Regions from separate parts of the Lamprobacter sp. genome, predicted to be linked through region 1. Evidence: predicted binding sites of a transcription regulator. Region 1 holds the regulator's gene; the other holds the start of a gene.
The links. The regulator sigma-54, encoded in region 1, starts transcription at its own class of promoters, with help from an activator protein. The targets are predictions, from matches to a motif close to TGGCANGNTNCNTGCTT.
Positions count from the first base shown of each region.

Region 2: the regulator sigma-54 is predicted to act here: its motif matches at 4,626-4,642, upstream of nifE (nitrogenase iron-molybdenum cofactor biosynthesis protein NifE).

Region 1 covers NZ_JAYESN010000005.1:70,042-77,501, forward strand. The annotation lists gene VBE63_RS02495 (hypothetical protein) at 1-19, opposite strand, end outside; gene kdsC (3-deoxy-manno-octulosonate-8-phosphatase KdsC) at 91-618, shown strand; gene lptC (LPS export ABC transporter periplasmic protein LptC) at 599-1,222, shown strand; gene lptA (lipopolysaccharide transport periplasmic protein LptA) at 1,254-1,796, shown strand; gene lptB (LPS export ABC transporter ATP-binding protein) at 1,796-2,521, shown strand; gene VBE63_RS02520 (RNA polymerase factor sigma-54) at 2,629-4,116, shown strand; gene hpf (ribosome hibernation-promoting factor, HPF/YfiA family) at 4,172-4,534, shown strand; gene VBE63_RS02530 (PTS sugar transporter subunit IIA) at 4,733-5,185, shown strand; gene hprK (HPr(Ser) kinase/phosphatase) at 5,204-6,178, shown strand; gene rapZ (RNase adapter RapZ) at 6,222-7,088, shown strand; gene VBE63_RS02545 (PTS fructose transporter subunit IIA) at 7,085-7,460, shown strand, end outside.
Region 2 covers NZ_JAYESN010000107.1:5,519-12,978, forward strand. The annotation lists gene VBE63_RS19900 (CCE_0567 family metalloprotein) at 169-384, opposite strand; gene VBE63_RS19905 (NifX-associated nitrogen fixation protein) at 534-1,028, opposite strand; gene VBE63_RS19910 (NifB/NifX family molybdenum-iron cluster-binding protein) at 1,106-1,582, opposite strand; gene nifN (nitrogenase iron-molybdenum cofactor biosynthesis protein NifN) at 1,661-3,094, opposite strand; gene nifE (nitrogenase iron-molybdenum cofactor biosynthesis protein NifE) at 3,087-4,541, opposite strand; gene VBE63_RS19925 (SIR2 family protein) at 5,118-6,011, shown strand; gene cowN (N(2)-fixation sustaining protein CowN) at 6,013-6,294, shown strand; gene VBE63_RS19935 (transposase) at 6,556-7,460, opposite strand, start outside.

The DNA.
Region 1 (7,460 bases):
CCATCGTTGTGTCACGCATCCGCGTATCATAGGGCGGAAAGCTGCATGGTTAAAGCCGCATGGTTACACTTGCGTGGAGAGCCAGAACCAATGACCGACTACAAGGCGCGCGCCAAAGCAATCGAACTGGTGGTCTTTGATGTCGACGGGGTGCTGACCGATGGCAGCCTTTTTCTCGGCGACGATGGTCAGGAATACAAGGCGTTCAACTCGCGCGATGGCCACGGCATGGCGATGCTGCGCCAGGCGGGTATCGCGATGGCGGTGATCACCGGGCGCCAGTCGGAAGTGGTGCGTATTCGCATGGAAAGCTTGGGGGTTGAGCATATCTACCAAGGCCAGCGCGATAAACGCCCTGCCTATGATGCGCTGCGCCAAGTCTGCGGGCTCGAGCACGCGCAGATCGCCTATGTGGGAGATGATGTCGTTGATCTGCCTGTGATGCGGCAGGTGGGCTTGGCGATTGCTGTTGCGGATGCGCATCCGCTGGTGAAGCAATACGCGCACTGGCAGACGCGATTGCCCGGCGGTTGCGGCGCCGCGCGTGAGGTCTGTGAAGGGTTGCTCGAGGCCCAGGGAAAGCTTGAGGCCCTATTCGATGGTTATGCGAGCTGCTGATGGACCCGTCGCGCTGGGCGCTGGGCGCGAGCGCTGGCTGGCGGTGCTCTTGGTGGTCACCGGCCTCCTGTCCTGGTGGCTGCTGCCGGCACGCGATCCGGGCCAAGGCCCTAGGGCCGGTGGCGACCGTCGCCCCGACTATGTCGTGGAAGGGCTTCGCGCCCTCAGCCTGGATAACAAGGGTATGCCTTATCGGCGTCTTGACGCGCGTCGTCTGCGGCACTACGCGGACGATGGAAGCAGTGAGCTAGATGATCCTGTGCTCCTGGTGCATGACGATGATGGTCCAGACCTGCGAGCGCGTTCGGTACTGGCCTGGATCAACGCGAGCGGCGATGAGATCCTGCTGGAGCAAGATGTCCGGCTGCAGCGAGCAGCAACAGCGGACTCGGCGCCGATCGAGCTGCGGACCAGCGAGCTCTTGTTTCTGCCGCAGTTCGACTACGCCGAGACCAGTCATTTCGTCGAGATCGAGCGCGAGCAGGATTGGATCAGCGCGACCGATGGCCTACGCGCCTGGCTCGGTAGCGCGACTCGCATTCAGCTGTTTGGACGCGCTCGCGCGGCGCTGGCTGGTGATGATGACGCCGCTCAACGACGATGATGCAGGATGAATGCACGATGAGGAGAGGGTCATGAGCCCGAAGCAATGCTGCGGTTGGGGGCGGACTCTGCTGTTAGGTCTGGCGTTGGCAACGGCGACCTCCACGAGCGCGCTCGAGTCGGATCAGTATCAGCCGATGTATATCGAGGCTGATGCCGCAGAGCTCGACGAGAAACAGTTGACCAGCCTCTACATCGGCCATGTCGAGGTCACCCAGGGCAGCCTGTTCATCCAGGCCGACGAGGTGCTTGTGCATCACAAGCCAGACCGCCGTGCTGAGAAGATCATCGCAATCGGTCAACCGGTGCGTTATCGGCAGCTGCTTGATGATGATCCGGAAGAGGTCAAAGGCCGCGCGCTGCGGATGGAGTACGAGGCTGACCGCGAACAGCTGACCCTGATCGATGAGGCGGTGTTGATCCAAGGCGAGGACCGTTTTGCGAGCGATCGCATCGTCTACAATCGGATCACCAAGCGCGTGACTGCGGGTAGCAGCGCCCAAGGCCGCGAGCGAGTGAAGATTCGGATCGAGCCCGAGTCGGAGCCCGCTTCACGGCCAGCATCGGCTCCCTGATGGCGATCCTCGAGGCGCGTGCGCTGGCCAAGACCTATCGACGACGGCGCGTGGTTGATGGTGTTGATCTGGCTGTCGATGCCGGTGAGGTCGTGGGCCTGCTGGGACCAAACGGGGCCGGTAAAACCACCAGTTTCTACATGATCGTCGGGCTCGTCGGCGCTGACGCTGGTCGCATCAGGCTCGATGCCGAGGACATCACCCATCGGCCAATGCACGCGCGAGCGCGGCGGGGTCTCAGCTATCTGGCACAGGAGCCATCGGTCTTCCGTAAACTCTCGGCTCGGGATAATCTGATGGCGGTACTCGAGATGCGCGACGACACGAGCCGCGAGGATCGCCGGCAGCGCTGCGACGAGCTGCTTGATGAGTTGGGCATTGGCCATGTGGCCGATTCACTTGCGCTCAGCCTCTCCGGTGGTGAGCGCCGGCGGCTCGAGATCGCGCGCGCGCTTGCGGTTGAGCCCAAGGTCATGCTGCTTGATGAGCCCTTTGCTGGGGTCGATCCCATCGCGGTAGGCGATATCAAGCAAATTATCAGTCATTTACGCGATCGTGAGATTGCTGTGCTGATCACCGATCATAATGTTCGGGAGACGCTCGACATCTGCGACCGGGCCTATATCATCAACGCCGGCCGAGTCATTGCCAGCGGAGCGCCGGCGGTGTTGCTGCAAGATACGCAGGTGCGGGCGGTCTATCTTGGCGAGCACTTTCGACTCTGAAGACCTTGGTAGAAACCAGGAGATCTAAGCTTGGCGCTGCGACTGAGCCACCTTTTCGTCTAGACTGCAAGCCAATAAGGCCTTTTGTACCCGCATAGCCGCTCGGAATGAAGCAAAGCATCCAGCTCCGTCTTGGTCAGCAGCTGACCATGACGCCGCAGCTCCAGCAAGCCATCAAGCTGTTGCAGCTCTCCACGCTCGACCTCCAGCGCGAGATCCAAGACGCGCTCGAGTCTAATCTGATGCTGGAGACCTCGGACGAAGATCAGGTTGGGCGAGAGGATGCGGGGGACACCGCTGGCGAGACTGCTGAGTTGCGCCAAGCACAGACCGATGCCTCCGTCGATGCCGAGGTTCCCGCTGAATCGAGCACGCTGCCCGATGATCTGGCGCTCGACAGCGAGTGGAGTGATACCTTCGACAGTGATCCTGGCGCCCAGTATGCCGGCCCTTCAGGTTCCCCTGGGTCGAGCGCGTCTGGCGATGTCGACCTCTTTGCGCAGCAGTCGAAACCACAGACGCTGCACGACCATCTCGAGTGGCAGCTCAATCTGGGCCGCCTTGGGGCGCGTGACCGCCTGATCGCCGAGGCGCTGATCGATGCGATCGATGCGGATGGCTATCTTCGGCTCGATCCCGCCGAGCTGCTTGAGACGCTGGATCTGGAGGATCTCGAGCTCGACGAGATCGAGGCCGTGCTGCATGGCATTCAGGCCCTCGATCCCGCTGGGGTTGGTGCTCGCGATCCGCGCGAATGCCTGTTGCTGCAACTACGCCAGCTGCCGCCGGAGACGCCAGATCGCGCGGGTGCGCTGAAGATTTGCGACAGCTTGTTCGACGCGCTGGCGCGCAACGATCTGGATGAATTGCGCCGTCACACCAAGCTTTCCGACCTTGATCTGGCGCGCTCGTTAACGCTGATCCGGTCGCTGCAGCCGCGGCCAGGCTCCCTGATCAGTGACCATCGGACAGACTATGTGATTCCTGATGTGTTGGTGCGTAAGCAGGCTGGTGTGTGGCAAGTCGAGCTAAATCCTGAAACTCAGCCTAAACTGAGAGTGAACGAAGACTATGCAAAGCTGATCCGGCGCGCCGATGATGGGGCCGAGAATGTTTGCTTGAAGACGCATCTGCAGGAGGCCCGTTGGTTTATCAAGAGTCTGCTCAGCCGCAACGATACGGTGCTGCGAGTGGCGGCGAAGATCGTCGAGCTACAGCGCGATTTTTTCGAGTACGGCGAGGAGGCCATGCGTCCGCTGATCCTCAGAGATGTCGCAGACTCGCTCGAGCTCCACGAGTCGACCGTCTCACGCGTGACCACGCAGAAGTACATGCATACGCCGCGTGGTACGCTGGAGTTCAAATATTTCTTTTCCAGTCATGTCGGCACGGCATCGGGCGGAGAATGCTCTTCGACCGCGATTCGTGCCTTTATCCGCAAGCTGGTCGCCGCCGAGGCGGCGAACAAACCGCTGAGCGACAGCAAGATCGCCGGCATCCTGTCCGAACAGGGGATCAATGTCGCGCGACGTACTGTCGCCAAGTACCGCGAGGCAATGGGTATCCCACCCTCGAATGAGCGCAAGCGCCTTTAGCTGCAGCGCTGAATGTCTGCCGCTAAGGCTCGCCTGCAAACCCAGGAGTGACGCAATGCAAATCAACCTCACGGGCCATCATGTCGATATTACCGAACCGCTGAAAGGCTACGTCGAGAGCAAATTCGAGCGCCTAGAGCGCCACTTCGATCACGTGATCAAAGTGCATGTGATCCTGAGCGTCGAGAAACTACGGCAGAAGGCCGAGGCCCGCATCCACATGAATGGCGCCGATGTCTTCGCCGATGCCGTTCATGAAGACATGTATGCGGCCATTGATGGGCTGATCGACAAGCTCGATCGCCAGGTGCTGAAGTATAAGGAGAAGCGCCAGAGTCATCGCGGTAGCGCCACCAAGACGGCTGCCGAAGGGGAGACGGTCAGCGGTGAGCTAGACGATGAGCAGGATGATCTATGAGACGCCACTGCACTGAGCGATGCTCAGGCTGCTTGCAGCGATGAGCGTCTGGTCAATGACTGTGCCGGAGCGGGATGTGAGGCGCTCCGGCCTCCTTTGCGATGCTGCTAGGCTGATGCCTCTGCCGTTGTTGTCCTTATCCAACCAGGCCGTACTGCGTCCTGCATGCGAAGATCACTTTATTTGGAGCGACGGTCGATGTTTCCCCCCAGCCTGATTACTGAGCCGCGCATCCGCTGTCGTGTCGAGGTCACGAGCAAGAAGCGATTGCTGGAGGCCTTGGCCGAGCTCTTGGCGAGTGCGGGTCTGCAGTGTTCTTCAGCCTCTGTCTTCGACCTGTTGAACGATCGCGAACGGCTCGGTAGCACGGGCTTAGGCGAGGGCATCGCGCTTCCGCATGCGCGCATCCAAGGCATCGACACGGCCATTGGCGCCTTCGTGCAGTTGAGCCAGGGCGTCAGCTTTGATGCGCCGGATGATCGTCCGGTTGACCTCGCCTTTGGCCTATTGGTGCCACAGGAGGCAACCGATGCCCATCTGAATCTGCTGGCGAGCCTTGCCGAGCGCTTTAGCAATCCGCAACTGCGCGCGGCACTTCGGGCTGCCGATGATGCCAGTACGTTGCTGGACTTATTGCAGCGTCACGCTTAAGGCTGGCTCGTCGCACAGATGCCCCCCGTCGATACCTTGCAAGGCCTGATTGAGCACCTCGGGCCGAGGCTTGGGCTGCGTTGGCTAACCCCCATACCGGATCAGCCGCGCGCCCTGGTCAATACGGACTCACTCGCTGGGGCGGCCCAGAGTCTGGTCGGCTCGCTCAACTGCATCCATCCTAATCGCCTGCAGGTTCTAGGCGGGGCTGAGATTCGTCATCTCCATGACTTGAGTCCGGCCGCGGGCCGCGACATTCTTGATCGGCTCTTTGCCGCCGAGCCCGCGGCGGTGATCTTTGCTCAGGACATCGATCCGCCGCCGGGCTTTTTCGCCCGTGCTCGACAGGCCGGTACCCCGCTGCTCTCCTCGCCGAATGCTGAAGAGGAGATCGTTGACCGGCTGCAATATTTCCTGACTTACGCGCTGGCCGAGCGCACCACCCTGCACGGCGTCTTTCTGGATGTGCTCGGTATGGGCGTGCTCTTGGTCGGCGACCCGGGCATTGGCAAAAGTGAGCTGGCGCTCGAGATGGTGGTGCGTGGACACCGGTTGATTGCCGACGACGCGCCCGAGGTCGCGCGCATTGGTCCCGAGACCCTAGAGGGTAGCTGCCCAGCACTGCTCCGAGACTTTTTGGAGGTTCGCGGACTGGGGGTGCTCAATGTGCGTGCGATGTTTGGCGAGGGTGCGGTCCAGCGGCGAGAGCATCTGAACTTGATCGTCAGTATGCGGTCGTTCGATGGAGACGCGTTGGCGCAGATGGACCGCCTGCGAGGGAGTCTCTCTGCGCGCCATATCCTGGGCGTGTCGGTTCCTGAGGTCACCCTACCGGTAGCCCCTGGTCGCAACCTGGCGGTGCTGCTGGAAACCGCGGTGCGCAACCAAATCCTTCGGTTGCGCGGCTATGATGCTGGCGTCGATCTGATCGATCGGCAAGCCCGTTCCATCGACGAGAATGCCCCATGTGTTACCCCGTCGCCGTCCATTTAGCACAGCAATCGATGCGGCTCCTGTCGACTAACGGATGTTAGGCATGGAACTCATCATCATCAGCGGCCTGTCAGGGGCAGGCAAGAGCGTCGCGCTGCGCACGCTTGAAGATATCGGCTATGTCTGTATCGATAATCTGCCCCTGTTCCTACTGCATGACCTGGCGTTGGGGCTGAAGGAGACTCGCCCTGAGGGCGGGGATGGCCGCGCCGGGACAGCGATCGGCATTGATGCGCGCAGTGGCCCTGCATTACTCGCTCAGGTGCCGGGGGTGATTGAGGCACTGTCGGCAAAGGACATTGCGATCCGCGTCATCTTTCTTGAAGCCGATACGCCGACCCTCGTCACCCGCTTCAGCGAGACCCGGCGTAAGCATCCGCTGACCGGGTCCGAGCGCCCCTTAGCCGAGGCCATCGAGCTCGAGCGTCGCCTGCTGCGGCCGCTGCGCGAAGTCGCTTCCACACAGATCGATACCTCCAGCACCAATGTGCATGAATTAAAAGAGCTGGTGCGGGATAATCTGAACCGCAAGGGTCGTGGTCAGGCGCCGGTACTGCTACAGTCGTTTGGGTTCAAGAACGGCATTCCCACCGCAGCCGACTTCGTCTTCGACCTGCGTTGCCTGCCGAATCCGCACTGGCAGGCAGAACTGCGTCCGCTGACGGGGATGGACCAAGCGGTGGCGGATTTCCTGGAACGCTCACCTGAGGCGATGCAAATGCGCGATGACCTCATCGCCTTTCTCGACCGCTGGGTGCCGCGTTTCGAGACCGACGGCCGCAGCTATCTGACCATCGGTATCGGCTGTACGGGAGGCCGCCATCGCTCGGTGTATATGGTCGAGGCCCTGCATCGACACTTCGAGGCGCAGGGGCGCCCGATCTTGGTGCGTCATCGGGAGCTGGGATGAGCGTTGGCGTCTTATTGATCACCCACAACCGAATCGGTGCGGAATTGTTGGAAACCGCGACCCGCATGCTTGGCTGTTGCCCCCTGGCCGCGATTGCGATCGACGTGCACGAGCAGGATGATCCCGACCAGCTGCGTCGGCAGATTCTGCAGTATGCCGAGCAGTTGGATGATGGCGCCGGCCTCTTGGTCTTGACCGACCTCTACGGTTCGACGCCCGCCAATATCACCGATGCGCTCTGCGGTCGCCAACAGGTCCGCGTGCTCAGCGGGGTCAATTTGCCGATGTTGGTCCGTGTGCTCAACTACTGTCAGCTCGAGCTGGCGGCGCTCGCGGAGAAGGCGCTGAGCGGTGGTCGTGATGGTGTGTTTC
Region 2 (7,460 bases), on a different contig from region 1:
ATGGAATCGCCCTGTCGCCATCGGCTCAGGGCCATGACTGCTTGGGGCGTGGCTGCTTGGGGCGTGACGGGGACGACCAGCGGCTCTGGCCATTGGCGAGGCGGCGGGCGTTGCGTCATCATCTGTGCTCATGGCTGCTGTGCAGGGTTGTTATGCCGGGTGTGGCACTCAGGCATGGGCGGTTTGCGCCTGCTCGAGCCGAGCTTTTGCCTCAGCCCAGGCCTGGCAGGCATCGTAGGTCGCTTGTGCTACAGCTGGGATCTCGTCGAAGGCCGCTGGTAGGCGGTCCTCAACTAGGTCGTGCAACTCGCTCGCGCGTTCGCTGGCGATGCGCTTGGCCTTCTTCATGGCCTTTTCGAGGGCCTTGATCTCGTCGTCGCTCATCCGTTCCTCCGCGCGACACCCACGCCGTGCCGGGGTGTCTGAGGTGATGTTGATTGGCTTGCCCAGTTGCTTTGGCTGTTGGCTTGGCGCTTGGCTTGGCTGTTAGCTTGGCTGTTGGCTTGGCTGTTAGCTTGGCTAAAAGGGCTGTCTCAAAGGCCAGCGACCCGGCTGTGCTCGCCGATCAACTCGAGCGCGACCGAGAGCAGCTTGTCGCCTTCGTCCTTCATCTTTGAGAGGGAGGGAAAGCCGAAGCGATGCACGTCGCGCAAAGAGCGATCCAGTACCACCAGCTTGCCGACGGTGATCAGCACCCGTCCAAAGCCTTCGTGGGTCAGATGGAGTAAAGGTACGGCGCGCAAGCCACACTCCTTCTCGATCATCACGGCGATGGCGTTATAGAAGGCCTGGATGCGGGCCACGATGATCTCGTCGGGGTCGCCGACAATCGGGATCTCGCGCTTCTTTTCCTTGGTCAGCACGTAGGGCTCGAGCACCTCAGCCGCAGAGAGGTCGTCGTAGGTGCCATAGGGGTCGATCGCGCGCACCTGCCGGGCCATCTCGGTGGCAAACTCGGTGCTGAGTACCGGATCATTCGGGTCGATGGCCTGTGCTGCGGTTGCGGGCTCGGCTGTCTCAATGGTCATGGGCTTCTCCTATGTCGTTGTGATTGATCGCCATTCATTTAGTGTTCGGGTCAAGGTGCCCATGGCTTGGGCTTTCATTATTCTTCCCAGGCCTCGGTCGCCATGGCGTCGAAACGGCTCTCGCTGCGGGGGCTCTGCTGCTCGATGGCGCGCTTGAGCCAGGCGCTCGGGCCGTCGCGCAGCTCGCGCTTGAGGGCGTGAAGTTGGCTGCTGACCAAGCTCTCGGGAGCGACCTTGATCGGCTGGATGCCTTGAGCGCGCAGCTTGGCGATGGCCGAGGCACCGATGGCCTGACAATAGACCGCGATACAGCCGGACAGGGCCGCGATCTTGGCACCGAGCTTGTCTTCGTTGCCATCCATGTCGAGGCGACCGAACTGGGCGACCTCAAGCAACTCGTAGCCACTGGCTGACACGCGGTAGATCGCGAAGCCCTCGGCGGCGCCGAAATGCTGATTGACGCGTTTGCGGTCAGTCGTGGCAAAGGCGACCTTGATGGCGTTCGCGTCGGTGTCGTCGTGACCGACGAGCTTGAGCTGGCGTTTCATGGTCATGGTGTTGGCTTGCGTTCGGGTCCTGTGAGGAACAACCAGGCCAAGTAGTACGGGTTTCGCACAGGCTGTGGCACTGTCTCAGGCCACCGCCGCGCCGATTGCAGGATCAATTGATGGGTCAAACGATCCGCCCTGGCGCTCAGCCTCTGGCCACTGCTTCAACCGCGACCGATAGGGCGCGATCTCGCCCTTATGCAAACCGAGCATGATGTTGGCGAGATCGAACAGGGTTTGACGGCTGCCCTGGTAGCCAATCCACTGCCGCTGCCAGCCGCCGACATGATCAAACTGCGGGAAGCCCGCGCGCAGCAGCGGGATGCCAAGGCGCTCCGCGGTATGCGTGCCATGGCTATTGGTGATCAACACCTCGGCGCCGTTGGCGCGGGCGAGCTGCTCCAGGTCTTCCAGATCGCCGATCTTCACCTGGGCGGCGGCCACCTCGGCGAGGCTCGGCGCGTTGGTCGGCGCCACCGCGGCGACGGTCTCAGCACCCATGCTGGCGAGCAACTGCGAGAAGGCGACCAGCAGATCGGCATCGGCGGCGATCGCGAAGCGGCCCTGGCCGATCGAGAAATGGGCATCGAGCATCGCGTCTTGCAGCTGCGAGCGCTGGCGCTCGATGCGCTCGGGCACCGGCTCGGCGCTGATCTCGGCGAGTGTGCTGATGAAGCGATCCATCGCCTCCAGCCCCATCAGATGCGGGAATCGGTGGTCTGGAACCCCGGTACGCTCGGCGAGCAGATCGGCGGCGCCGGTCATCGAGCGGCCGATCACCAGTGTCGCCGCAGCGTCGCCCAGGGTTGCCAACTCATCGAGCGGGGTGCCGCCGATGGTCAGGGCACTGTAGTCGCTATCCACCAGATGGCCGTCGAGCGAATCGGCCAGATCAGGCAGCAACACCGGGCGTAGCCGGAAACGCTCGAGCAGATCCTTCAGATGCTCGAGATCGCCGGTGGTCAGCGCCGAGCCGGCGAGCACATTGATCTGCCGCGGCCGACGTCCAGGGCGGGTGCCCGCGGCGGTGGCCTTGGGCACCAGGGCGTCGATGATCGCTTTGACGGCGGTATTGAATCCGGTCTCGAGACAACCGCTGTAGTCCGGCGAGGCGACCGGGACCACTGCCACCTCGGCGTATTCCGGATGCCGGCTGCGGAACATCTGGATGGCACGCGGCACATCGGCGCCTTGCGTCTCGACCAGGCCGGTGGTCGGGATGCCAATCAGTGCTGGCTGATGCTTGGCGCAGATTGTCGCCAGCCCTTCGACGATGCTCTCATCGCCACCCATGATGGTACTGACCTGATCCATGGCCGTGGTCTGGATCGGCATCGGCTCGCGGAAATGCTGGATGAAGAAGATCTTGCCGAATGCGGTGCAGCCCTGGGAGCCGTGCAGCATTGGGATCGATCGGCGCATACCGAGGAAGGCGAGGGTGGCGCCGAGGGTCGAGCTGGCCTTGAGCGGGCCGACCGAGAGGGCCTTGTTGCGCTTGATGATGATGGGCTCAGCCATGGGCCACCTCCGCTCCAGTCTCGGTCTCTGGCGATTGCACAACCGGCGCATCGGCTGCGGCTCCACCGCCAGCGCTGCGCCAGGGCGGGGCACTGCGCACCGCAGCCCAGATCGGGCTTTCGATGGTCAGGCACATCTGCCGCGCCAGCTCGAGCATGCCGTCGTAGCCGGCATAGCCGAATTCGCGCTCCTGATTGATATCCAGGAAGGGGATGCGCGCCTTGAGTGCGGTGTACTGATTGCGTCCGCCGGCGACCAGCAGATCGGCACCTTGCTGGTGGTAGAGATCGAGCAGGTTGCGCGGGTTGCCGTCCTCGATCATCACCGCCTCGTCGCCCATCAGCTCGCGGATGCGCGCCTTGTCGTCCTCGGTCGACTTGCGGGTGCCAGTGGCGACCACGCCCATGCCGAGATCCTGCAGCGCCGAAACCACGGACCAGGACTTCACCCCGCCGGTGTAGAGCAGCACGCGCTTGCCGCGCAGGCGCTCGCGCCAGGGCTCAAGCTCGGCATCAATGCGCGTCTCCTCACGGGCGATCAGCGCCTCGGTGCGGGTGCTGAGATCGGGATCACCAATCAGGCGCGCAAAGTCACGCAGCGCCTGCGAGACGTCTGCAACCCCATAGAAGCTGCCCTCGAACCATGGCGTACCAAAGGCCTGCTCGAGCTTTCGCGCGACGTTGATCATGGCCTTGGAGCAGACCATCATGTTGACCTCGGCGCGGTGCATGGTCTGCACCTCGTGGAACCGCGCATCGCCGGAGAGGGTGCAGAGCACGCGGATGCCGAGCTCATCGAACAGCGGCATCACGCGCCATAGTTCACCGGCGATGTTGTACTCGCCGACCAACGCGACATCGTGCACCTTGAAACCAGGCCGCTCGATGCCGGCCGGGATCGGATCGGGCTCGCGGCCACCGCAGACCTGCTTGACCATGGTCTCGCCAGCAATACGGTTGCCGAGGTTCTTGGTGCCATAGAAGCCGGCCGCATCGACCGAGACCACCGGCTTGCCGAAGCGCTCAGCCGCGGCCTTGCAGACCGCATCGACATCGTCGCCGATCAACGCCGGCACGCAGGTGTTGTAGACGAAGACCGCCGCCGGGTCGTAGCTCTCGATCGCCTGCTTGATCGAATGGAACAGCCGCTTCTCGCCGCGGCCCATGATCACATCCTGCTCGGTCAGATCGGTGGTCATGCCGAGTTTGTACAAGGTCGGGCCGGTGGAGCGGCTGCCCCGATTGTCCCAGGCGCTGCCGGCGCAGGCGATGGAGCCATGCACGATATGGGCGACATCGCCGATCGGCAGCAGCGCGATCTGGGCGCCATCGAAGGCACAGCCGCCGGCGGTGGCGCCAGGCTTGGGCTTGGCGCAGCCGGACTTGGCCTTGTCGTTGTGCTCACAGGCGGGCTCGTCCAAGAGCGCGGCGATGTCTTTTTGCTTCATGCCTCAGGGTCTCGGTGGCTGAGCGTTGGCGAGGGGGGTGCTGCTGGATGCACGCTCATGGATGCATGCTGATGGATAACTTTTAAGCAGAGACCGTGCCAGCGAGCTTAAAAGACAGGCGTCTGAGCCTCTGTTCGTTGATTGATCAGCAACTTAGCGAATCGGCTGCCGCGCATTGTCGCGCTGCCGCGATTGTCGCAAAGCGAACAAGGCGAGCGCGTTGCAGCCTTTGCAACAGCTTCCAGAACGGCGGTTTGGAGCCGGAAGCGGGGCAGGGTTTCGGGTGCCAGGCCCTGAAGGCGGGACTCAACAGGGCAGAGTGAATGGTCCGTGGGGCGGCTCAGAGCGTGACCTATTCTGAGTGCGCGACGCCTCATGTCGTATCAGATCAGGCGCGCGTCGGGCCATCTCGCTGCGATCAGGCTTGAGCAAGCTGGGCAGCATGCGGTTACCTTCGCAAGCGGTGCCTGGTGTGCGTTGCTAAGCACTTTCGATTGGTGTTGAGCTTCCTACTTGGCTCATTGGCATTCGCTTTGCTTGTTCGGTAGGGATTGCCCCCAGCCTCCAAGGAAACGCATGTCCATCGAACTCTCCGATCTTGCCAACGCCATGCGCCGCGGCGATCTCATCCCTTATCTCGGTCCCGGTGTGTTAGCGCCGGTCGTCGAGCGCGAGACAGGGGTTTCAATGCCCGCCGATAGCGACAGCCTGATCCTGGCGATGAACAAGGGTCGGCCGATGTCGAAGCGGCTGATGTGGGAATTCCCCCGCGCGGCCATGGATGTCGAGCTGAAGCGCGGGCGGAGCGCGGTCAACCGGTTCCTGGATCACACCTATGGCCAGCGCCAGTGGACGCGCGCCCCGCTGCACGACTGGCTTGCCAAGCTGGCGCCTCACTATGTGATCGACATCAACCGCGATACCCAGCTGCAGGACTCCTATGCGGATCGGCCGCATACGCTGATCCGTGGGATCTCGCGGATTGCTGGCACCGACTACCGTTTTCGCATCCATGCCTACGATGGCGACCGCTATCAGGAGATCGATCAGGATCAAGTCGACCCGGCCGCGCCGATCCTATTCAAGCCCCTCGGCAGTCCGCGACCGGATGCAACCTACATCGCCTCAGATGCCGATTTCGTCGACTATCTGACCGAGCTGATGGGTGGCTTCGGCCTACCGCGCTTCCTCAAGGAATACCGGGTCGGGCGCCAGTACCTATTCCTCGGACTGCGGCTCACGCGCGACACCGAGCGCATGGTGCTCTCAGATGTGATCTATGCCGCTGGCGAGCCCGCCGGCTGGGCGTTGATCCCAGAGCCGACCGATAAGGAGCGCCGTTACTGCGAGAAGAAAGACATCCAGCTCGTCGAGGCCGACATCGACGACCTGCTTGCCGCCGATGGATTTACGGCCAACGACAGCGCGACCGCAGAGGCAGTTGCGGGCGCGGCCGAGGCGGGGTGCTGAGGTGCTCGAGCGTCCTGACCGCTATATCAGCTTCCGCGATATCGACTGCGACGGAAACGCCGAGCGCTTCGTCACCGCTTTACGCACGGCGATGCGCGCCGGCGAGCGCGATGATCCGTTCTGGAGCTACTTCGAGGCCAAGCTCGAGGGTCGCAACGGCCCGCAGCACGATGCGCTCTATCATATCCACTGCCATCTGAACCATCTGCGCGAGCTGCTCGAGCGTTGGGATGAGGCTGAGCTGGAAACGATGCTCGAGGCGCTTGAGGTCGAGTGCTGCTAGAGGCCGAGAAACAGCGCACTTCTGATTCGCAAGCTTTGCGATAACCGAGACATTTGCGCTGTAGCGATTTTCGGCCGCCCAGCCCCTGCATCGCTAGAGCGATTCCGCTGGCGGAGCAGCGCGAACGGGGCCTCCAAAGCGCGCGGGAGCGCTAGCAGGCGCTTCAGATGAGAGCCATTCTCATCGCTCGCGAATCATAGGCAAGCGCCACCCTCGGGAGCCTTGCCCCGATCCAAAACCGACGGCTTGAGCGGGGTCGGGCTAGCCCGTCGCCGGGATCGGCTGCACCAGCGAGCGCATCTGCTCGGGACGGCCTTGTCGGACATGGCCCAGCGCCATGGCCATCATCACCGCGATGGCCAAGCCGACGCGGGTGGTCATCTTGGCGATCCCGCGGATGAAATGCAGCTCAAAGCCGAAGTGGCGATCGATGCGGTTGTTAATGCGTTCCAAGGCACTGCGGCCGTTGTAGCCGCGCTGCCAACTGGGGCTGCCATGCGGCGTGGGGACAAAGATGCGCCGATCCTGTTCATCGAGCTTGATGCGCACCACGCGCCCATACTCCCCAGGTGTCACACCACCGGCCTGGTGACATTGGGCCTGGCCTTGGCACGGCAGGCCATAGGCCGCGGCCGGACAGCGGTACTTGAGGGCGTTGCGATCGGCCTCGAAGCCCTGAAAGGCCAGATCGCGTTGCTCCCCGGTTACCGGGCAGACACAGTGAACCGAGCCCTGCTCGGTATGGACAATCGTGTCAGCCCGCTCGGGGTTGAGCGCTCGGGTGATGGGCTTGGACGGGTCGTCGTCCGGATGCTGTTTCTCCTCACGCCACAGCTCGCGGGTGTCGATCAGCGGGCGGATGGCGTCGTCATCCCAGAGCAGCGCCTTGGTCTCAGCGCTATCGAGTCCGCGATCGGCGCTGAAGTCCCGGCAGCGTTCAGCCAACTCCGGGGTCTCGGCGAAGGTGGCGCGGATCATCGCCCGCAAGGTCGGCTGTTCCGAGACCGACGCCGGCGTGAGCGCAAACGCCACCGGGATCTCATACTGGGTATCGGCGATTAGATGCAGCCCATAGCCGAACCAGCGCTTGATCTTCTTCCAGGCCTTGCCGGTGGCGGCATCAACGCCTTGGGTCTCGTGATGCCCCCAATCGGCATCGGGATCGG